DNA from 4 places in the Ruegeria sp. BF12 genome. Region 1 is predicted to be linked to each of the others. Evidence: riboswitches for the same ligand, from Rfam matches in the RefSeq annotation. Region 1 holds a riboswitch; each other region holds the start of a gene.

Region 1 (5,247 bases):
GATATGGCAGGGCTGGAGCGTGTAAGTTTCATCAAACATGCGCGCGATCTTGGTTTCTCAATTGAAGCGATCTCCGAATTGATTGTGCTTCAAGGCCACCCGGATTGTTCATGCCAAGCCGCGACGGACATCGCCGTCTCACAACTTTCCGAAGTAAGAGCAAAGATCAAACGACTACGGGCACTTGAAAAAGAGCTAATTCGGATTTCGAAGGGCTGTGATAACGAGGGGGGGTCAGAGAACTGCTATGTACTCGCGTCTCTTGCCGATCATAAACTGTGTCACCACGATCACTAAACTATGAGCGGACATTGCTTTAGTCGCTGCGAAAGACTGTTTTGTCCGCTCTGCGTAAGCTCATGCGTGGTGCCGCGAATGACCAAAGTTACACATCTTATTCTCTTGTTCCACCTGACGCTCAAATACGCAGCTTCGGGCCAATTGGGCTTACATGTTTTCGATTTCCGGCGATGCAAGCCAAAGGAATAAGACGGGGAATCGGCGCGGTGAGCTCAATGGTGCCAATTCCGTAAATGACCCATTTCCGTGAGCGTTCAGTCGCGAGTCAGGAGATCTACCGTTAGGCGCCGGGTGAGGCTTTGGGAGAAAGAAAGTGCATATCGAACCGGGCATCGTGAACGGCGCCAAAATCGCGCTTTCCAGTGTTGCCGCCGCAGGCCGGTTACTTACACGGTGAAAGTCTGATCGAAAGAAAAAGCGGAGACCTCAACTGAACGCCGCAAAGAACCAGAAGTTAAAGGGCCAGTGCTTATTGTGGCGCGCCACATTTACTTTTAGCCGTTAGCAATCTGCACCCAACGGTCAGGGTGAATCGGGTCCTGTATTCGAAGGAATAGATACTTTGTTTCCTTCCACGTTTTGATCCTGTTGGTAACATTGTCCAGAACCAAATCGCCTTCACTCGAGCGATAGACTAGAACAGCATGGCCACTGCGATTGGTGTCCAAGACAGTTGCAATTAGTAGCTTCGTAGGATCCAAACCGTTCTGCACAAGTTCAAACTTCTTTTGCAAAGCGAAGTCTTCGCAATCTCCTGATCCATGTGTCGGCAGGGTCCAGTACTCCTTTGTACCATATTGGCTTTGATCCGAAACGGCGCGAATCCTCCGATTGACGCGCATGTTGATCGTTTTAACGATCTGCTTTTCCTGCGCCTCGGACAGTCCAGAACTACGAGTTTTCGCGCACGCCCAAGAGTAATCATTGCATAGTGATTTGGCCCCCGACGGCGCTTCAATCTTTCTATCAAGATCGATGAAGGGAAGCTCAGAGGCTTGCAATGTAGCGGTAGAGACAAAGTAACTGCATATGAAACCGGCTATCGATAGATAAACCGGTATCTTTTCCGAAAACCGTTCCTGAGCTAAAGTGGGTTTTGTCATATCTGCCTTCCCCATGCTCAGTTTTCCAGTGCATCCGCAACTGCCGGACCAAGAGTACTCTATCGCAAGCCTTCATGTTCTGCGGTGCTTTGCAACAGCTTGTCTGTTCTTGGATACAGAGCGGCAAAAACCCGCACGCACGCTGTACTTGCCGCTTTGACCTGCTGAACCCACGTAGTTGTCTTCTCAGCCAGGAATGTCACTCAGGAGTCATCGCCGTCAGGCTGGACGGTCACTTTGGCCTCTACGGGCACACCCTCAACCATCAGAGGGCTGTGGCTGTTGCCATTGAGAGAAACTTTTACCTCAACATTGCCATCGGGGAGCGACGGAAGGTGTAACCAATTGGCATAAAGGCGGCCCAGCTTTTCGCCGTTGATATAAACATGCGCGTGACCTTCGCCTGGAACGTCAGCCGAGGAAGCATTTTCCGGAGCAAAGCGAAAGTTCTGCGGTGTCACACGCAGATTCCAGCCCGCCATAGGATCCTTAATCATCTGGATCGCCACACTGGGGGCGTCGCTGTCGGCAGGTAGATTAGTGGCCGCGGAGTGGTCGTGCGCTGCCATCTCCATGTTGCCGCCATGTTGGGCCGGGTCAGTATGATCATGGCTCTCAAAGGTGCTACCGCTGCTGGCGGCAATCACAAAGCCAGCACCGCCGCCAAAGACAAGTCCGATGGCAAAGAGAGCGAGAGAACGGGACATCTTGTCATCCTCAATAAAGAAAGCCCCCGCCGGTGTAACCAGCGGGGTAGCAATGGAGGAGCGCGATCAGACTGCAGCGCCTGCGCGCTTGCCTTCTGTCTGCCAGAAGTAGCCGGTGAAACTGCCCAAGAGTGCCCAGGCGGCCATGCCGATGCCGAAGGCCCGGGCAGCAAAAAGCGCCCCGATCTCGGTCGGAACCGGCCCAGAGAAACTGTCGGGCTCAGGGGCCCCGATAATATGCGGTACCATTAGCAGCACGGCCGCAATCAGGTAGCTTACCAGGTTACCTCCAAAGGCAATCAGCCACATGGCCACGCCGGCTGCGGCAACGGTGACCGTCCACCAGATCTGACGCTCTCCGACATCTGCTGCCGCCACTCCGGGAACTTCTGGAGCCAGCGACAAGCCAGGAGCAAAGTGGAAGGCGACAAAGCCCGCAAGACCCCAAAGCAGGCCGGTGCGGCCGTTGATTTCATGCCCCTGACGTTCGGCTACCGACATCAAAGCCGCCAGGACTAGCGCATAACCAGTGTACGTAAGCGTGGTGAAGATAATGCTGAGACCATCGCGCATCGGCTCGGCGAACATGCCGGGCAGGTCGGGATGCGCAGTTACCGGATCAGCGCCAAAATGTACCAGGTCGCCGCCTTCATAGAGCTCGGCGTGAAGTAGCACGGGCTGCACGAAATACAACTGCAGAAGGGCGGCAATCAGCCCCGCTGCAGCACCAGCGAACAAGCCGCTGGTCAGAATACGACTGAACATTGTCTTAGTGGCAGGGGAAGCCAGTTGCGTGGCGCACATCATGAGCCGCGTCATGCAGGCCAGAAGCCTGAACATGGCCAGTCACGGTAATGATCCCCAGACCCAGAACCACGGCGAATACTGCAGGCAGAAAGGATGCGCCAGCGGCGGATGCCTTGATCGTTTTTGTCGTCATTTTAATCCTCCTCACCGTCACACCCGACGGCATAAGTTGTGTCCATTCTACGGCCGGTCTCCTGACTCGCAGGTCACAGCAGACTTCCCCCTTCCCGGCGCCATTACGCCAGTGGTATTGGAAGGCCGCTCGCCGCTCACAGTCGCGGGGGCGGTCAAGGCTTCAGTGCAGTAGTTTAATGCACCGTCCTCATTCCCGTTTCAGTCCCAGTGCGTAAGCACCTTTGGACACCGTAGAAGCCTTTATTCTTCCATAGTGCTGCGTTCCGTCAAGTACGAAAGCGACATCATAGCATTCTGCAGCGGTTAATCTTAAGTAATGGCAGGATTGGTTTAGATTTTAGCCGCTAAGTGCAGAAGGCTAAGTCGAAAAACACAAACTGTAAGCTGAAAACTCCACACCGGAGTTTTGGCCGGCAAGTTGCATGTGGGCTATCTTTTTTGTGCCGGTATACGTGCAATCGCCTTGAAACGTAGCTTACCTAGCTTCCTGGCGTCAGCGAAGTCGCCGTCAGTACTGTCCTCATACATCCGCATGAAAATCATTATGTCCGGAAGATCGACTGCAGTAATCTCTCCGAACAGATAGGCGGTCTTGCCGCTTTGTCGCACCGCCAACGTCTGTGGTCGGCGACAACCGGACATGCAATCTACTTGCTGCAACTCGGCTTGCACCCCCGATGCCTCCAGCGTTGCGGCTAGCTGATTATAAAGGGTGGAATCCGCGTCGCGGCAGGTTCTGCAAAGCGTGAGGGTAGGCAGGCACATGCGTCAGGCTGATCCTTGATCGAGAACTTCCATCTGAGATTTCATATTTGCTGGTCGGTTGTTAGCTCGGTTTCAATACCTGTTTTGACTCTAAATCTGGAAAAGAGTCTATACTCGAGCAACAAGCACACATTAGCCCTAGCCCTCTAAAACTATGCAAATACACCGAGTGCGAGACGGGGATTTGGCAGAGCGAAGAAGCAACCATCAGACGAAGAGATTTCCAAGTTTCTATGTGAGATTGAGCTGAAGCAGGTGGTAGGCGATGAAGTGGAACAGCTCACGCGAAACATCTTTGTTCTTCAATAATCTGAAACAGCATTGCCTCCGGGATCGGCTCGCCATTACACGCCTATTTTCAGGTCCGCGCGCACCGCGCCTCCCAAGGTGAATTCTGGGACGCGACAGGTTCTTGTAGCGCGTAACTAGGTTCGTTCTATCGTCATTTACAGTCCAGATCCGGGACATATAGCGGGGTTCGTGCTTGATCGTTACCACGACCGATCATGGGACTGAATGCGTCGCGCCAACTGACGACATTCAAAAGAAAGTTCGCTGATGCGAAACGCCTAGGCATCAAAAACTTTTCTGTCTGCGTCACCAGAACTGAGGATCGCCCAAGCTGCCATCGGTGCTCGCCGCAACCCGCTGTGACGGGTGTTGTGATAACGGCATATCTCCGGGTGCAGCCAGTCTTCGAACTCCTCCAATGTCATCGACGCAGTGCCGGAGCCGTCGCATTTCCCCTTATCCTTGGGGGATGATTGCGTTCTTCCCTAAAGTAGATGAACGGCCTCCATGGTCGTCCTAATCAGGCGTTCGATATCGTCGCCGTAATGCGCTCGACCCAGTGGCCTTTACTTGACGGAGATACCCCAATCTGAGCAGGTCAAATGGAAGGTTTCGCTGCGGAAACGCGCCCATTGTCTACGTGTATGGCTTGCGGAATCCCAGCGGTGGGCCAATACAACACCTCGGAGATATCTGGCGCGCGGATCGAATTCGTTCACACGCAATGGTGCAAACACAAGCAGATGGACGAGTCGGACGGAGCAACGAAACTCAAATATGCGCCCAGAACAATGCAGGTCGTGACATCAATTGCGAGAGGCAACCAATGTTTACCCAACGGTTTAGCCGCTAGAAACCTGCACCCAACGGTCAGGGTGTAGTGGGTCCTGTATTCTTAGGAAAAGATACCTCGTTTCCTTCCACGTTTTGATCCTGTTGGTAACATTGTCCAGAACCAAATCGCCTTCACTCGAGCGATAGACTAGAACAGCATGGCCATTGCGATTGGTGTCCAAGACAGTCGCAATTAGTAGCTTCGTAGGATCCAAACCATTCTGCACAAGTTCAAACTTCTTTTGCAAAGCGAAGTCTTCGCAATCTCCTGACCCTTGCGTCGGCAGTGTCCAGTATTCCTTTGT
Region 2 (5,247 bases), on a different contig from region 1:
GTGCACAAATCGGTAAAACCCTGCACGACAGAACCCGGAGGTCTGGCTGTCTTGCCGTCCTCGCGTCGGATGTTGGCGCTTAGAAACGCGCGTCGGCTGGTCAGTTGTTGCATTCTATGCGACCTGGCTGCACTCGATTCCCCTGATCGAGTGTATCGCATACCGTGCGCTGTGCGGACTTTTTTTGATCTAGGTCATTTAGTTGCGATTAATTATTGAAAGTTAGGAAATCTCCCACCGCGTTCTGCCGCGTTGTTTGTCGCCGGGGGGCGATCAGCGGCGTGGGCGGGCGGTTCGGATCAGAAGTAGAAAGACGAATATCGACCCCAAAGATGTTGTCACGATGCCGACTGGCAGTTCTTGAGGCGCAAGCAGCAACCGGCTGAGAATATCGGAACCTGTCAACAACGCAGCGCCAACAACGGCAGCAGTAGGGACCAAATGTTTGTGGAGCGGTCCGGCAATCCCGCGGGCGATATGCGGCACCATCAAACCGACAAATCCAATCACCCCCGCGACCGAAACGAACACTGCTGTGGCAAGGGCGGCCACGAAAAACATTCTGAACCTCAGGCCCTGAACTGGCACGCCCAATGTGGCGGCCGTCAGATCGCCGGTCAGCAGCGCGTCAAGCCATCGGCTGCGATACGATGCGTAAGCAAGGATCAAAAGCAATCCGGCGCAGACCAGCGGAAACGTTTCCCATCGGGCAAGTCCCAGGCCACCCAGCATCCAGAAAATAACCGAGTGAGCCGCGCGGCTGTCGCCTGCGAAAATAAGGTAGTTGGTGACGGCCGAGAACAGAAACGACACAGCCAGACCTGCAAGGATCAGCTTTTCAGGCGCGCTGGTACGCAGCCCGTGAACCAGGGCCAGCACGATGCCTGAAGCAACAAGACCACCACAAAACGCCGCCAGCGGCAGGGTCCAAAAGCCCAGAACGTCTCCGGTTACCGTGATGACAAAAACCGCCCCTGCGGCTGCGCCCGAAGACAGGCCAAACAGGAACGGGTCGGCCAGATCGTTTCGGGTGGTCGTCTGCAAGACAACTCCAACGATGCCCAAACCCGCTCCGATCACCGCGGCGAACAGGGCGCGTGGTAGGCGCAGGTCGAACACGATGCGGTGCAGCGGTGACATCTGCCCGTCCATCAATCCGGTGCCCAGCATGACGCCGGTAAAAGCATCAGATGCCGGTATGGACGTGGTCCCGTATACGGTCGAAATCAGCAAGAGGGCGGCCAGAACGGCCGCCCCCAGCAATAGTGTCAGGCACAATCGGCCCATATCAGTTCAAGCCCGGATGCATGGCCTGAGCCATTTTCGAGATCGCTTCGATATTTGCCGGTCCGGGGGTCAGTTCTTCGTACCGCAGGCCAATCCAGCGTTCGTTTTTGACAGCGTCCGTCTGGGACATCACCGGGTGTTCCTGCAGGAACTTGAACGTATCCGCCGCACCATTGCCGGTTTGATAGTCCAACAGAACCAGGAACTCCGGGTTGGAAGCGGCTACAGCCTCCCACGAGGAGCGACCCCAGCTGGTTTCCATGTCATGTGTGACATTTTCACCGCCCGCCGCCGAAATCATGGCGTCGGGAATGGCGAATTTGCCAGCGGTGAATGGCGCGTCGGCGGGGCCGTCCAGCAGGAAGACGCGGGGTTTGGGCAGGTCGGCGGTCTGGGCTTCGATAGCAGACAGTTCAGACTTCCAGCCATCGACCAGTTCTTCAGCTTTGTCTTCGACCTGCATGACTTTGCCCAGACGCAGGACGTCATCAAACAGCAGGTCCATGCTTGCTTCGGGGCGTTCCTTGTCCAGATGTACGCAGCTTTCGGTCAGGATCATCGTTTTGATCCCGAAGGGCTCCAGAGTGTCCGGGGTCACATCGCCGCCGGGCTTCATGCCATAGTACCAGCCCGCAAAAAACAAGTCGGGTTCTACCGCGACAAGGTTTTCCACAGTCGGGTATTTCGGCGCCAGCTCGGGGATGTCGCCGCGCAAAGTGTCGAATTCCGGGCTTGTTTTGTACCAGCCGGTGATGCCCGTCAGCCCAACGATCTTATCCTGCAGACCCAGCGCAAAGGCCATGTCGGTCATGTTCATGTCGTGGACGACCAGCCGCTCGGGTTGGGTTTCGAAAATCAAAGGTTCGCCGCAATTATCGACTGTGGTCTCAAGTGCGGCCGCGCTTGTTGCCAGGCCGGTGATCAGCGCCGCGGGCCAGAGTGCCTGTTTCATGGTTTTGTTCCTCATTTTGAGATTGTGGTTCTTCGGATATCCAGCGCCGGGATCACGCGGCCTTCGTGTTGAAAACACAGGTAATCGACGCCAAAGGTTTCGCGGACGCGTTCGGGGGTCAGCACCTCGTGCACCAACCCAAAGCCGGTCAGCCGGGCGGACTTCATCAGTGCGACATGGGTGGCGAACTCGGGGATCATGACCAGGTCGTGGACGATCATCACTACCGTGATGCCCAGTTCCGCCACCAGGGACAGCATGCGGCCCTTGGCGTCCGGGTCCAGGTGGTTGGTTGGTTCGTCCAAAAACAACAGTGACGGTTTCTGGGCCAAAGCCCGCGCGATATGGGCCCGTTGGCGCTCGCCGCCGGACAGGACGGCCATACGCTTGTCGGCCAAAGCGTACAAACTGGTCAGGTTCAGGATACGGTCCAGTTCGTCGGCGTGCTCGCTTGCGGATCGGTCCGCGCGGATCGGAATTTGTCCCAGGGCCACATAGTCACGCAGGAACAACCGTCCATCGGGGGCCTCTTGTTGACTGACAACTGCGATCATACGGGCGCGATCCATTGCCGAAAGTTGCCGAAGGCTGCGCCCCTTGATCAAAACGTCCCCCTGAACGATCTCTTCTGCCCCGCACAAGAGGTTGAGGAGCGTTGTCTTGCCCGCGCCATTCGGCCCGGCAATCGCCAGTACCGCCCCTTCGTCCAAATCAAACTTGACGTCTTTCAGCAGGACTTCGCCATTCAGGGCGTGGTATTCCAACTCGCGAGTTTCAAGAAATGGTCTGCGGGTCATACGCGTTCCTCCTGCTTGATCTGAGGCGGGTGCGAATGACTCTTTCTGAACAATGCGCGCAAGCGACCGTCAGCGTTGACCCAACGCGTTGTGTGCAAGGACGTACGGGCAGACAACGCGCGAGGAAGCCTGTCCGGCAACCCGCTTTGGATCGCGCCGACGACACCCGTGCCCATGCACGTCTCGCAAATCGGAATGAAGTGATCAGGTTTTCTCAGCATTGCCCGCTCCGCTTGTTGTCAAGCGTGGACAGAAGGTGCCGATCATGTAAACACGCGTCAGACGTGCCATATAGCCTCCTTCCAGGACGCCCCGCCCCGGGTTGGTTGAACATCAGATGGCAGGTCTCCTGACTTGCGGGTCGTGGCTTGGCCGTCCTTCCCAGCCCATTTGGGCCAGTGGTCTGTTGGCGTCGCTCACCGCTTACAGTTGCGGGGGCAGTCACGGAATTGGCGCCGTTCGGCAACCTCACCGTATTCCCTTTTCATCCCTTGGGCGCACCATCGGGAACCATCGACGACGAGAAGTGCCCGAGTTCGCATTATTGGTCAAGCTCAAAACCGAAGACCCCTTGTTGTGGCGATTGGAAGACAGCTTTAGCGCGTCAGACGGCTCAGCGGGGCTGAGGTCTGGCAGGCGACAAAGGGCGCTACCCGCCAGATTGCCGCTAAGAAGCTTAATCAATTGTGGTCAGAAGTTCTTTTGGCTACGCTGCAGCGCAGAAATACAGGGGAATCGGCGGCAAGCTCCAGTCGGGTGGGACTGAAGTGCCGAGCGTCGGTTTCAAATACGATCATTTGCAAAAATCAAAGCCTGACGAGATGAAAATTAAAGAAAACCGGACGTTTTCACAATTGAAAGTCGGCGATAAGGCCCAGGTTACAAGGCTTTGCACCGTTGACGATCTTTACGCGTTTGCATCGGCGTCCGGAGACCATAATCCGTTGCATCTGGCCGCTTATGATGGGGATGGTGATGGGCGCCCCGAAGCTGTTGCACCCGCGTTGTGGCCCGCTGGCCTTGTTGCGGCGGTACTGGGAAACGTCCTGCCAGGGGCGGGCACGCAGACACGCCGGGCAAACCTCAGATTCCATGCCCCGGTTCTGGCGGGCGAAGAACTGACCGCCTTTGTTTCGGTCACGGAAAAGCGCGAAGATGGCGATTTGACCTGCGCCGCCGAAGTGCGCCGGGTCGGGGACAACGCGTTGATTCTAAGCGGTACGGTGCAAGTCACGCCACCCGCCCGGCATTTGAAGTTTGACTCGGTCGAAGTTCCTGGGCTGATCGTTCAAAGGCACCGGCATTTTGACGCTCTGCTGGAAAAGGCGCGCCCCATGGACCCTATGCCAACAGCCGTCATCGCCCCGGAAGAGCCGAACTCACTGGGCGGCGCTTTGTTGGCGAGTTCAAACAGCATAATCACTCCGATACTTGTCGGCGATCCCGACAAAATTGCTGCTGCTGCGACCGAGCTTGGCGCTGATTTATCCGGAACTGAAATCATCGAGGTCGACAGCCACGAGATGGCCGCGCATCGTGCCGTCGATCTGGTCGTGGAGGGCAAAGCTCGGATGCTGATGAAAGGGCATCTGCATACGGATGTTCTTTTGCGGGCCGTCTTGCGCCGCGAGAAAGGCCTGAGGACGGGGCGGCGTTTGTCGCATGTGTTTGTTATGGACGTGCCGGGCATGTCACGGCCCATCATGGTCACCGATGCGGCCGTAAACATTTCACCCGATCTCGAAACCAAAGCCGACATCGTTCAAAACGCCATTCATCTGGCCCATTCCATCGGCATCAAAGTGCCCAAGGTTGGCGTGTTGTCGGCGGTAGAGACGATCAATCCGCATATGCCATCTTCGGTCGACGCTGCGCTGTTGTCCAAAATGGCAGAACGCGGGCAGATCACCGGCGGGTTGGTCGATGGTCCATTGGCCATGGACAACGCGGTGGACCTGAACGCTGCGCGCACCAAGGGTATCACATCACCTGTTGCCGGGGCGGCGGACATTTTGGTGGCGCCGAACATTGAGGCAGGGAATATGGTGGCCAAGCAGCTTACCTATATCTCTCATGCCGAAGCCGCGGGAATCGTGGTTGGTGCCGCAGCACCAATCATTCTGACCTCCCGCGCGGATGATGACGCCTCGCGGCTGGCCTCTTGCGCCGTGGCGGCGCTGCATGCAATTGCGAATAAAGGCAAAATCCATG
Region 3 (5,247 bases), on a different contig from region 1:
CGGGCACACGCATTTGACGCTGCCTGGCGCATCACATGCAGGGTTCGAACATGTTGAGGCCGCCAGCGGTCTTGTACACGGGGTGCCGGTCATCATGCCCGGATCGGCCGGCTCGCATCTGGGGCTTATCGATCTGACCCTGACCACGACAACGGACAGGAAGTGGTCGGTTGAAACACAGCAGGCCGAATTGCGGCCGGTATCTGGTGCAGGCCCGGTGCCTGAGGATCCGGAGGTGGTGTCTCTGTTTTCAGATTTACACACCGCGACGCGCCAAAGGGCCGATGAACCCGTTGGGCGCACGGATCGACACCTGCACAGCTTTTTTAGCTTTTGCGCCAAGGATCGCGGGCTTGCGATGGTTGCAGCAGCACAGGCCGCTGTGCTGCGTAATCATGTGAAGGGGACGAGCTGGGAGGACACGCCGATGCTGTCCGCCGCAGCGCCGTCGAAGTTCGGAGGCCGCGCAGGGCCGCGTTTCTATACGGACGTCCCCGCAGGTGTGGTTCGCATGCGCCACGTGACCGACCTGAGTATCTTTCCCAACGAGCTTAGGGCGGTCGTTGTTTCCGGTGAACAAATCAGAGACTGGCTAGAAATGTCAGCCGGTGTTTTCAACCAGATGACGCCGGGCAGGCAGGCCAAACTGGTTAACCCGGATCGTGCAGGGCACAATTTCGATGTTTTGTTCGGTCTGAACTACGTGATCGACCTGAGTGTGCCACCGCGCTTTGACGCCAACGGTCATCTGATCAATCCGAAAACCCGGCGCGTGTCAGACATCCACTGCGATGGTCAAGAAGTAGCGACAGACCAGCGTTTTGTCGTCGCGCTGAACAACTATCGGGCAAACGGAGGTGGGCATTTTCCGCCTATCCAAGAGGCCGAAGCAATCACACTACCGCCTTTGTCCATTCAGGAGGTCCTGCAGAACTACCTGAGTGGAGACTTACCTCAGGAATCACTGGACCAATGCCCCTGCCCGTTCAGTTTCGCGCCCGTGCCCGGTGCCTCAGCGCTTATGAATACCAATCCAAAGGCACAGGACCATATCGCGGAAATCGCTCAGTTCAGCCCAAAGCTCGTGGGTGTGGACCAAGGGGGTTTTTTGCAAATTCAACTCTCACTCTGACGGGTTGTCATTTGCGCGGGGCTTCCCTATATCACCCCTTGAGAGGTTGGCGCGGGCGAGCGCCTCGCCAACCTGGTCAGGTCCGGAAGGAAGCAGCCACAACGAGCCCCGCTTGGGTCGATGTCCAACCTCTCACTTACTCAGACCATCAGCCGTAGGAGGGCTTTTATGATTGTAGCAAAAACCCTTCGGGCAGAGCGGTTCTGAACCTTACCCCTACCTCTGCCTGAACACGTCACCGATGGATGCGCGCCTGCCATCCAGCCGGATTGCTGTACCTGAACACAGGCAGAACAATGACCATTACACTATCGGACCTTGGATGGTCCTCTCACTTTGCCGCGCAACATGCGGCCTATTCGTCTTGCACCCCCTTTCGCGTCACTGCTGTTCACCGCGATCGTCTGATCGGCGTGAATGCCGATGGCGAAACCCCACTGCTGACCCCCGGTCGACCAACCGGAGAGTTTGCGGTTGGAGACTGGGTGCTCACCGACCCTGAAAACCGCGTACAACATGTGCTGGAACGCCGAAGCCTCCTGAAACGACGCGCCGCCGGCACCGGTGCCGATGCGCAATTGATCGCCGCCAATGTCGACGTGCTGTTCATCGTCAGTTCCTGCAATGCTGATTTTAATCTGGCCCGGATGGAACGATATCTGGCTTTGGCTCATCAGGCCGGATGTTATCCGGTTGTTGTTTTGACCAAGGCAGATACCTGCGCCGATCCAAGTGACTTCGCCAAACCCGCAGAATCGCTGGCCCCGTTCTTGACTGTTCTGACCGTCAACGCGCTGGATGCCACCGAAATCGATCAGGTCCTGTCCTGGTGCCCCGCTGGACAGACCGCTGCACTCGTCGGATCATCCGGTGTCGGCAAGACGACGCTGGCGAACGCTATGACGGGTTCGACTGAGGCCACCGCCGGCATTCGCGAGGACGACGCGCGGGGCCGCCATACAACCACGTCCCGCGCGCTACATCCGATGCGAAACGGGGGATGGCTTGTGGACACGCCCGGAATGCGCGCTTTGCGCCTGCTGGATGCGCAGGATGGTGTGGATGAGGTGTTCTCGGACATTCTGGAACTTGCCGAGTCTTGCCGGTTTTCTGATTGTCAGCATCACGCCGAACCTGGTTGCGCCGTTCAGGCCGCAATCGCAGATGGCACGCTTGATGGAGAGCGCCTGGAGCGCTGGCGGAAATTGCGCCGCGAGGATCAGAGAAACTCGGAAACCGTGGCGCAATCACGCGCACGCGACAAAGCCTTTGGCAAAATGGTGCGCTCTGTGATGCACGAGAAGAAGTCGCGTAAAAGACTATAACTGCTGCTGTTTCAGGCAATCAATCGAGGCCAGACGGCCGCATTTCGGCGCGCAAACGCGCCGATGTGGCCAACCTCGGTCAAGCCGAACTCCTTCGGCGACAGCTGATGTCTGCGCGCCATAGGTCCGTATAGATCGGCAAGTCGCCAAACCGCGTTTGGAGGTACCACTTGATCATCGTCCATTGTAAATAGATCAACGGGTGTTTCCGACGCGGCCCATCTGGCGTCTGGCAGGCTTTGACCAATGTCCGGCACATAGTTCAGCGGATCGGTGCACCATTTACGCCATTGCCAGTAAACGCTTGCAGGCAAGTCTGAACCAAAACCCAGCGCCTTGCCCGGCAAGTATCCCAATGTCTTGACCAGCAATGGCGGATGACCATACCAGAACATCGTCGCCAGCGCGCGGTACGGCCACGGGTGATCAGATAACGTGACCAACCCGGAACAGACGCAGATCATTCGGTCGATCTGTTCGATATCCGGCTGTAGCGGCCCCAGCATTCCACCAACCGAATGGCCAATGCTCCACTGCTGCGCAGCCGGGAATCTGCGCCGCATTTCGGCCCGGGCCGCAGGCATGTCGATAAGGGCCCAATCGGCCATCGTAGCTTTCGAATCGCGCAGCCGCGCGGTCAGCGAATGACCGAAGTCACGATAGTCATAGGTCAAGCAGGCCATGCCCTGTTCCGCCGCCAGCCACTGCGCAAAATGTTGATAATAGTCGCGCGGCACCCCCGTGGCGCCGTGGATCACAACCGCCACGTCCGGCGTAGCAGCAGGCCTGTATAACCGCGCCGACAAGCTGGCCGAACCAGCTTCAACCTTGAAATCTTCGGTCAATACGGTCGGAGTGTTGTCCAACATAGCGCCCTCGCAAGCATCTGAACTGTTTGGTTCACCTGTTGCAATCGGCGCTTTTCGCAAATCAAAGTCAATAGATTTCCAAAGTGACCACGCGTCCGTTTCGAGCGGCAGCAAGAGCCTGCTTGACTCAAGCCACCGACAACCGCTAGCGATGACGTGATGGTTCTCGTCCTCATATTGGGGCGGGATGAAAAGGGAACACGGTGCGGTCCAGCCCGGCATTGCCGGAACGGACCAAGGCCGCGACTGCCCCCGCAACTGTAAGCGGTGAGCAATGCCGAAACACCACTGGCCGAAAGGCTGGGAAGGTCGGCAAAGCAACGACCCGCAAGTCAGGAGACCTGCCATCGAACGAAAAACCGAAACTCGGGCGGGGTGTCCGGGCAGGTCTTCAGTTTGCTGAGACACCTGTTCCACGTCCCCCGTCCATCGCGCGGAGGGCGCATTATGATCTGGAATACAACGACACACGAATTTTCTGCCACCCTGTGCCAAAGGACAGGCAAAACCTGCCCCGCACTGGCCCGAATGGCCCGCGCTATTGCCGAAGCGATGGCGACCGCAGGCCCGGTAACCTCCAGCGAATTCGAGATGGATGGCTCGAGCGAACTGACCCATTGCGGCGAGGGCTGCACGGCACGGTTTCGGGCCAGCCCAACCCGGATCAGGGTCTATTGTGGGGCAAACACGAATGACTCGGCCGACAAGCTGGATGACTACGCCGATATGATGTTTGGCTCTGATTTCGCCTCACTGCCCACCGGATTCTTGACCACTTTACCCTGCGCCATGCTTCAGGCATCGGCCCTTGCGCCGCGCCCCTCGCATCAGATCGTTCAGCAAGCCACGGCCTGATCTAGGCTCACCGATCTCACTGGACCGGCTTCATGGCCCAGGCCATCTGTTGGTCCGTTTCCACCGCACAAGGTCGGGCAGAGCGCAACCGGCTGAGTGCGTGATTCGGGACTTCGCCGCTTTCGACCATAAGTCTGAGGGCAACCATACCCGACCGCCCGCAGCCGCCCCGGCAGTGCACCAGAACACGTCCGCCATCCGACAAAACCTGTCGGGCAGATGCGCTGGCCTTGGGCCAAAGGGCTGCGATTTCCGGTGGCGGCGCTCCGAAATCTTCAACCGGCAGGTGCAGCCAGACCGCAGACCCGGATTGAATGTCCTGCCCAAAGGCACCTGCCCCGGCTTGCTGCATTTCGACCTTGGTCGTCATGGAAATCACCAGATTGGGGCTCCAATCGTGTATCGCGCTCAGATCGTCTGCATACCCACCGCCACTGCCAGGCAAAGGGGACAGCGCCAAAGTTCCCGAACCAACCCGCAGCGCGTGGATTGCAAAAACCGCCAAGACTTACGTTCCTTCTGCCAACGGCCACCCGACCCTAAAGGGGTTTATCGCGCCTACCGATACAGTCCAAACCGAAATTCCTCGCAGCCTCCTGTGGACGCGGGCGGCGCGGGTCTCTACGCTGCATTCTTGACACGAATCCGACAGAGCAGACATGACCGAAACGCCCAGCCCCGCCTATCAGGTTCTTGCGCGCAAGTACCGCCCCGAAACCTTTGCCGATCTGGTTGGACAGGACGCAATGGTGCGCACGCTGAAAAACGCGTTCGAGGCGGATCGGATTGCGCAAGCCTTCATCATGACCGGTATTCGCGGCACGGGTAAGACCACTACGGCCCGGATAATTGCCAAAGGCATGAATTGCATCGGCCCCGATGGCGACGGCAAACCAACGACCGAACCTTGCGGCCAGTGCGAGCATTGCGTGGCCATCATGGAAGGTCGCCATGTCGACGTCATGGAGATGGACGCCGCCAGCCGGACTGGCGTGAATGATATCCGCGAAATAATCGACAGCGTTCGATATCGCGCGGCGAGCGCACGCTACAAGATCTACATCAT
Region 4 (5,247 bases), on a different contig from region 1:
CGCGAGCAATGCGTCCGGCACTTGTTCAACCCCACCTTGAATCATGATGACATCATATGGGCCATGCTCGGGCGCACCCTGTTCAAACGGACCAACGTGGACAATCGCGTTGTCGGCGTCGGCTTCCAGCAGAATCGACTGAGATTCGGCAGCCAGGTTTTCATCTTCCTCGACGGCAACGACAAGCTGTGCCATTCGCGCGGCAACAGCGGTCGAGTATCCCATGGCAGGGGCGATATCCAAAACCGCTTCGTCGTTGGAAATATTCAGAATGTCCAACATTTTGGCCAGTGTTCTGGGTTCCAGCATGCAGCGACCCTCACCCAGATCGATCACCCCCTCGACATAAGCCGCTTCGCGCTGCGCATCCGGCACGAAATTCTCGCGCTTTACGGTCAGCATCGCATCTATGATAGGAAATTTGGTAACATCAGAGGGGCGTACCTGCGTATCAACCATCGTCCGGCGCCGGGCTGCGAAATCTGTCATTGGATCGCTCGTTCTGTTCCCTTAGGTGATCGAGTTTTGCCACATCCTTGGAAAACCGGCAACGGCTCCGACACCGAAACTTTCCAATTATCGCAAGATATAACGTCGCAACCCAAGACGAAGTTCACGCCCGACCCCGAAATTTGCGTTTGCCCCTCTGGACGCCCCTGCCGAAAGCTGCTAAAACGCCTGTCACACCACGGCAAGTATTTGATTTTACTTGAAAAGGCGAGTTGGCGGAGTGGTGACGCAGCGGATTGCAAATCCGTGTACACCGGTTCGATTCCGGTACTCGCCTCCACTCTCCTGATTAGATGGGACTTTCCAGTGAAAGGTGACGTGCGTCACACGGCCTCACGTCCCTGCGGCACAACCTCATAGCCCGCCTCTTCCGGCTCATCGTCCAGCATTTCGGGCGGGAAGCCCGGGGCGCGGATGTCCAGACCCGTCGCCTCCTCAAGCCGCTTGATGATATTGGGCGAAAGTTCGCGGTCCCCGTACCTGGCGATTCCGTCTTCGAAGATCCGGATCATCACCGGGTTTATTTCAAGGGGCACTCCCGCACGGTCCGCGACTTCCTGGAACAGGCCGATGTCTTTTTTCACGAGGTCCATGGTGAACGAGATATCACGCGAGCCGTTCAGGATTACCTGGCTTTCTGTTTCGTGTACGAACGATGTGCCCGACGAGATTTTGATTGCCTCATACGTCGTGTTGAGGTCCATGCCTGCTGCCTTGGCGGTCACCAGTGCTTCGGCACAAGTGATCAGGTTTGCGGTTGCCAGATAGTTCGTCAGGACTTTCAGAACAGACGCGGACCCAAGTTCGCCCGTGTGCAGGATGCGCCGCCCCATCGTCGTCAGGAATGGCAATATTTTGTCAAACGTCGCGCGATCACAGCCGGCAAAGATCGAAATATTACCCGTTGCGGCCCTGTGACAGCCACCGGAAACCGGGCAATCGACAGCAGCACCGCCGCGTTCAATCACCATCGCGCCCAGTCGTTTTACCTCGGCCTCGTCCGTCGTGGACATCTCCATCCAGATCTTGCCGGGGCCAACTTCGGGCAACATTTCCCGCATCACGGCGTCAGAGGCTGCAGGGGAAGGAAGGCAGGTGATGACGGCATCACAATCCCGCATCAGTTGCGCCGGACTTTCGGCTGCTTTGGCACCTTTGGCCACGAAGCTCTGCACCAGATCCGGGTTAAGATCATGGACCGAGAGGTCCACGCCGTTGCGTAGCAGCGATCCCGACAGTTTTGCGCCAACGTTTCCCAATCCGATAAAGCCGACTTTCATGTTTCCCTCCCGAAAGTGTGCGTCTGCGATGCTGTTAACCGAGTATCGACGTTGCAATTTCAAAAGCAAAACGAATAATAATCCGCTTTATGGCAAAAATTTTTTGGTGATAAATGGACCGGCTTCCAAACCCTGCATGGCTGCGCAGCTTTGAATGCGCCGCTCGGCACCTGAATTTCACCACCACGGCACGGGAACTTGGGTTGACCCAGACAGCCGTATCTCTGCACATTCGATCCCTCGAGGCGGAACTTGGTCAAAACCTGTTCACCAGAAATGCACGACGGCTCGAGTTGACCGAGCTGGGGCAATCCTATGCTTTGACGGTTCGGCGGGCCTTGGGTGACATCGCGCTGTCCACCAACAGTTTGTTTGGTCCTGCGTCCCGACAAACGCTCACAGTTCGGGCCGCGATTTCCACGGCAACTTATTGGATTGCCGCTGAACTGCCCGCGTTCAACGCGCAATACCCGGACATTCCCGTTCGGCTGGTATCGCACATCTGGAATGACAGCATCGCGCCAAACGATGTGGATGTCGAAATTCGGATGGGCTACGGCGATTGGCCGGGGGTCATCTCCGAAAAGCTGACCGATGAGAATCTGGTGCCGGTTTGCCGAGTCGGAAAGGCTTACCCAAGCTTGCTGGACCTCCGGCAAGGGCCGCTGATTCACATCCTCGGATACGAGGACAACTGGGCAGGCTACTTTCACGCTCATGATATGGAGCCACCCAAGCAAACATCCCTTCATTCGGTCGATACATCCGTCGCCGCATTGCAATTGGTGATGGCCGGTGCAGGCTGCGCGACCATTGTGGAAAGATTCGCTAAAAATTCCATTGCTCAGGGCGCGCCGATAGAAATTGCAGGCCCAGCGATTCCGTTTGCGCAATCGCACTATCTGATCACCGCGCCCGGGCGCACGCGCTCATCCGCCGCAGCGGGTGTGTTTTGTGCCTGGCTGCGTGATCGCCTGGCTGCGGATGCCGCTGACTGACACTGGCTTGTCGCTTTTCCGACCTGCGCGTTTTCTGCATCCTGCTCGCGCTTGACAAGCCCCCTGCCCGTGCCGCATGTCCCTTTCGTTGGTGTCCATCTTCGGATGGATGAAAAGGGAATGTGCAGCGGATCTACCGCCAAGCACAGCCGCCCCCGCGACCGTGACCGGAGAGGGTGCCCAAAGCCACTGGCCCAAAAGGCCGGGAAGGCGGGACATCCGACAGGGCCGAAGCCCTGACATCTGCAAGCCGGGAGACCTGCCAGCGCCCGTAGATGAAACCGGACGGGGTGTTCCGGTGTCGGGTCCATGTCGCAACACGTGGCCCGCATGAAACCCCGTCCCCCACGAAGAGGATTTGGGGGGATGAGAGACATGACCGCGACCGCACCGGTCGAGCTGCTGGTCTGTACCACGTGCCGCCGTGGCCTGCCTGTCGAAGACGATGCGCAACGACCCGGCGCATTGCTGCACAAAGCGCTGGAACAGGCCGACTTGCCCGAAGGCATCACTCTGAAAGCCGTTGAATGCCTGTCAAACTGCGATGAGGGTTGCTCCATCGTGCTGCGCGGAGGCCCGGACCGTTGGACATTTGTCTATGAGCACCTCAACGAAACCGATCATGTCGAGACCATTGTTGACGGTGCAACCAAGTATCTCGCCACGGAAGATGGCCTGGTGAAATGGCGTGAACGCCCCGAACACTTCCGCAAAAATTGTGCGGCCCGTATTCCCCCGATTGGAGCCCTGAAATGAGCAATCTCGAAAAACTCCCCGTCACTGTGATCACCGGCTTTCTGGGCTCGGGCAAGACCACGCTGGTCAAGCATCTGATGCAGAACCCACAGGGCAAGCGTCTGGCCGTGGTGGTCAACGAGTTCGGCGATGTGGGCGTCGATGGCGACATCTTGAAATCCTGCGCGATCCCGGATTGCCCGGCGGAAAATATTATGGAACTGGCCAACGGCTGCATCTGCTGCACCGTAGCCGATGACTTCATCCCCACCATCGAGGCGCTGATGGCGCTGGAGCCGCGCCCCGATCACATCCTGATCGAAACGTCCGGCCTTGCTCTGCCCAAGCCGCTGCTGAAGGCCTTTGACTGGCCCGACATCCGGTCCAAGATCACCGTGGATGGCGTGATCGCTCTGGCAGATGCCGAGGCTGTAGCTGCTGGGCGTTTTGCGCCAAATGTCGAAGCGGTGGACGCGCAGCGTCTTGCCGATGACTCGATCGACCACGAAACGCCCCTGTCTGAGGTATTCGAAGACCAGATCTCCTGCGCCGACATCATCCTACTGACCAAGCCCGATCTGGCTGGCCCCGAAGGCGTGGCCAAGGCCAAGGAGATCATCGCAGCCGAGGCTCCGCGTCCATTACCCGTGGTCGAAGTGGCTGAAGGTGCCGTGGACGTCCGCGTCGTACTAGGCCTTGAGGCCGCCGCCGAGGATGACATGGACGCCCGTCCGTCGCATCACGACGGCCACCATGATCATGAGCATGACGATTTCGAAAGCATCATTGTCGAGTTGCCGGAACAGACCGACCCGACCGCGCTGGTCGCCAATATCGAACGTCTTGCGAACGAGCTGAACATCCTGCGCGTCAAAGGCTATGCCGCAGTTCAGGGCAAACCGATGCGTCTGCTGGTTCAGGCTGTAGGTGCCCGTGTACGTCACCAATACGACCGCCCATGGGAACCCGGCGAAGAGCGCCGCTCGCGTCTGGTCGTGATCGCCGAGCATGACGACATCAAAGAGGCCGCAATCCGCGATATTCTCGTGGGTGTAGCCGAGGCCGCCGAGTAAGCCATGCACGTCGTCTTCCGCGAAAGCCACGGGTTAGAAGAAACCGAGACCCCAACCGATCTGGGCCAGAGCCCGGCGGATCTGGTGGTGCTGTCCTTTTCGGACAGCGACCTCGGCGCTTTCGCAGCAGGCTGGCACCGCGGTGGCGGCCCCGAGGGGCAGATGCCCACGATGCGGCTGGCCAACCTGACGGCACTCAAGCACCCGCTGTCCGTCGACACCTATCTCGAGCAGACGCTTAACGGGGCCAAAGGCATTCTGATCCGTCTGATCGGTGGCGTACCCTACTGGTCTTACGGCCTGCAGCAGGTTCTTTCGCTGGCTCAGGCCAAAGGCATCGCCCTCGCCGTTCTGCCAGCCGACGGGCGGGAAGACCCACGGCTTGACGACTATTCGACGCTGCCTGTCTCGACCCTGAGGCGGCTGGCGCATCTTTGCGACACCGGCGGAGAAGTTGCTGCGCAAGCTGCTTTGGCACAAATGGCTCTGGCGGCTGGGCTTTATGCCGGGCCGGTGATGGGTGCAAAAACCCTGCCGGAATGTGGCGCGTGGTGCCCGGATCGTGGCGTCATCCCGGTGGACAAGGCGTTCTCGGGCGACGCGAAGCGCATCCTTGTGAGCTTCTATCGGGCCTACTTGACCTCGGCGGAT

The links. A riboswitch is a leader RNA that binds a small molecule or an ion and turns the genes downstream of it on or off. The one in region 1 is predicted to bind cobalamin.
Region 2: it holds a riboswitch for cobalamin, as region 1 does, so the genes downstream of both, ACR0J0_RS12930 (ABC transporter ATP-binding protein) here and ACR0J0_RS17790 (CbtB domain-containing protein) in region 1, are expected to answer to the same signal.
Region 3: it holds a riboswitch for cobalamin, as region 1 does, so the genes downstream of both, ACR0J0_RS16335 (hypothetical protein) here and ACR0J0_RS17790 (CbtB domain-containing protein) in region 1, are expected to answer to the same signal.
Region 4: it holds a riboswitch for cobalamin, as region 1 does, so the genes downstream of both, ACR0J0_RS02620 (DUF1636 family protein) here and ACR0J0_RS17790 (CbtB domain-containing protein) in region 1, are expected to answer to the same signal.

What each region holds. Positions count from the first base shown of each region.
Region 1 is NZ_JBQFTP010000012.1:88,007-93,253, forward strand. It holds gene ACR0J0_RS17770 (MerR family transcriptional regulator) at 1-297, shown strand, start outside; gene ACR0J0_RS17775 (transglutaminase-like cysteine peptidase) at 795-1,403, opposite strand; gene ACR0J0_RS17780 (hypothetical protein) at 1,607-2,110, opposite strand; gene ACR0J0_RS17785 (CbtA family protein) at 2,177-2,875, opposite strand; gene ACR0J0_RS17790 (CbtB domain-containing protein) at 2,880-3,050, opposite strand; cobalamin riboswitch at 3,085-3,300, opposite strand; gene ACR0J0_RS17795 (DUF1636 family protein) at 3,482-3,817, opposite strand; gene ACR0J0_RS17800 (transglutaminase-like cysteine peptidase) at 4,951-5,247, opposite strand, start outside.
Region 2 is NZ_JBQFTP010000007.1:114,434-119,680, reverse strand. It holds gene ACR0J0_RS12945 (ferredoxin-type protein NapF) at 1-113, opposite strand, end outside; gene ACR0J0_RS12940 (FecCD family ABC transporter permease) at 274-1,287, opposite strand; gene ACR0J0_RS12935 (ABC transporter substrate-binding protein) at 1,289-2,239, opposite strand; gene ACR0J0_RS12930 (ABC transporter ATP-binding protein) at 2,251-3,036, opposite strand; cobalamin riboswitch at 3,359-3,566, opposite strand; gene ACR0J0_RS12925 (bifunctional enoyl-CoA hydratase/phosphate acetyltransferase) at 3,858-5,247, shown strand, end outside; gene ACR0J0_RS12920 (acetate/propionate family kinase) at 5,245-5,247, shown strand, end outside.
Region 3 is NZ_JBQFTP010000010.1:149,244-154,490, reverse strand. It holds gene ACR0J0_RS16355 (bifunctional 2',3'-cyclic-nucleotide 2'-phosphodiesterase/3'-nucleotidase) at 1-1,132, shown strand, start outside; RNA gene ffs (signal recognition particle sRNA small type) at 1,172-1,270, shown strand; gene rsgA (ribosome small subunit-dependent GTPase A) at 1,429-2,457, shown strand; gene ACR0J0_RS16340 (alpha/beta hydrolase family protein) at 2,469-3,326, opposite strand; cobalamin riboswitch at 3,470-3,689, shown strand; gene ACR0J0_RS16335 (hypothetical protein) at 3,774-4,181, shown strand; gene ACR0J0_RS16330 (protein-tyrosine phosphatase family protein) at 4,198-4,686, opposite strand; gene ACR0J0_RS16325 (DNA polymerase III subunit gamma/tau) at 4,841-5,247, shown strand, end outside.
Region 4 is NZ_JBQFTP010000001.1:509,428-514,674, forward strand. It holds gene ACR0J0_RS02600 (protein-L-isoaspartate O-methyltransferase family protein) at 1-489, opposite strand, end outside; tRNA gene ACR0J0_RS02605 (tRNA-Cys) at 717-790, shown strand; gene ACR0J0_RS02610 (NAD(P)-dependent oxidoreductase) at 834-1,790, opposite strand; gene ACR0J0_RS02615 (LysR substrate-binding domain-containing protein) at 1,904-2,788, shown strand; cobalamin riboswitch at 2,861-3,069, shown strand; gene ACR0J0_RS02620 (DUF1636 family protein) at 3,164-3,544, shown strand; gene cobW (cobalamin biosynthesis protein CobW) at 3,541-4,596, shown strand; gene cobN (cobaltochelatase subunit CobN) at 4,600-5,247, shown strand, end outside.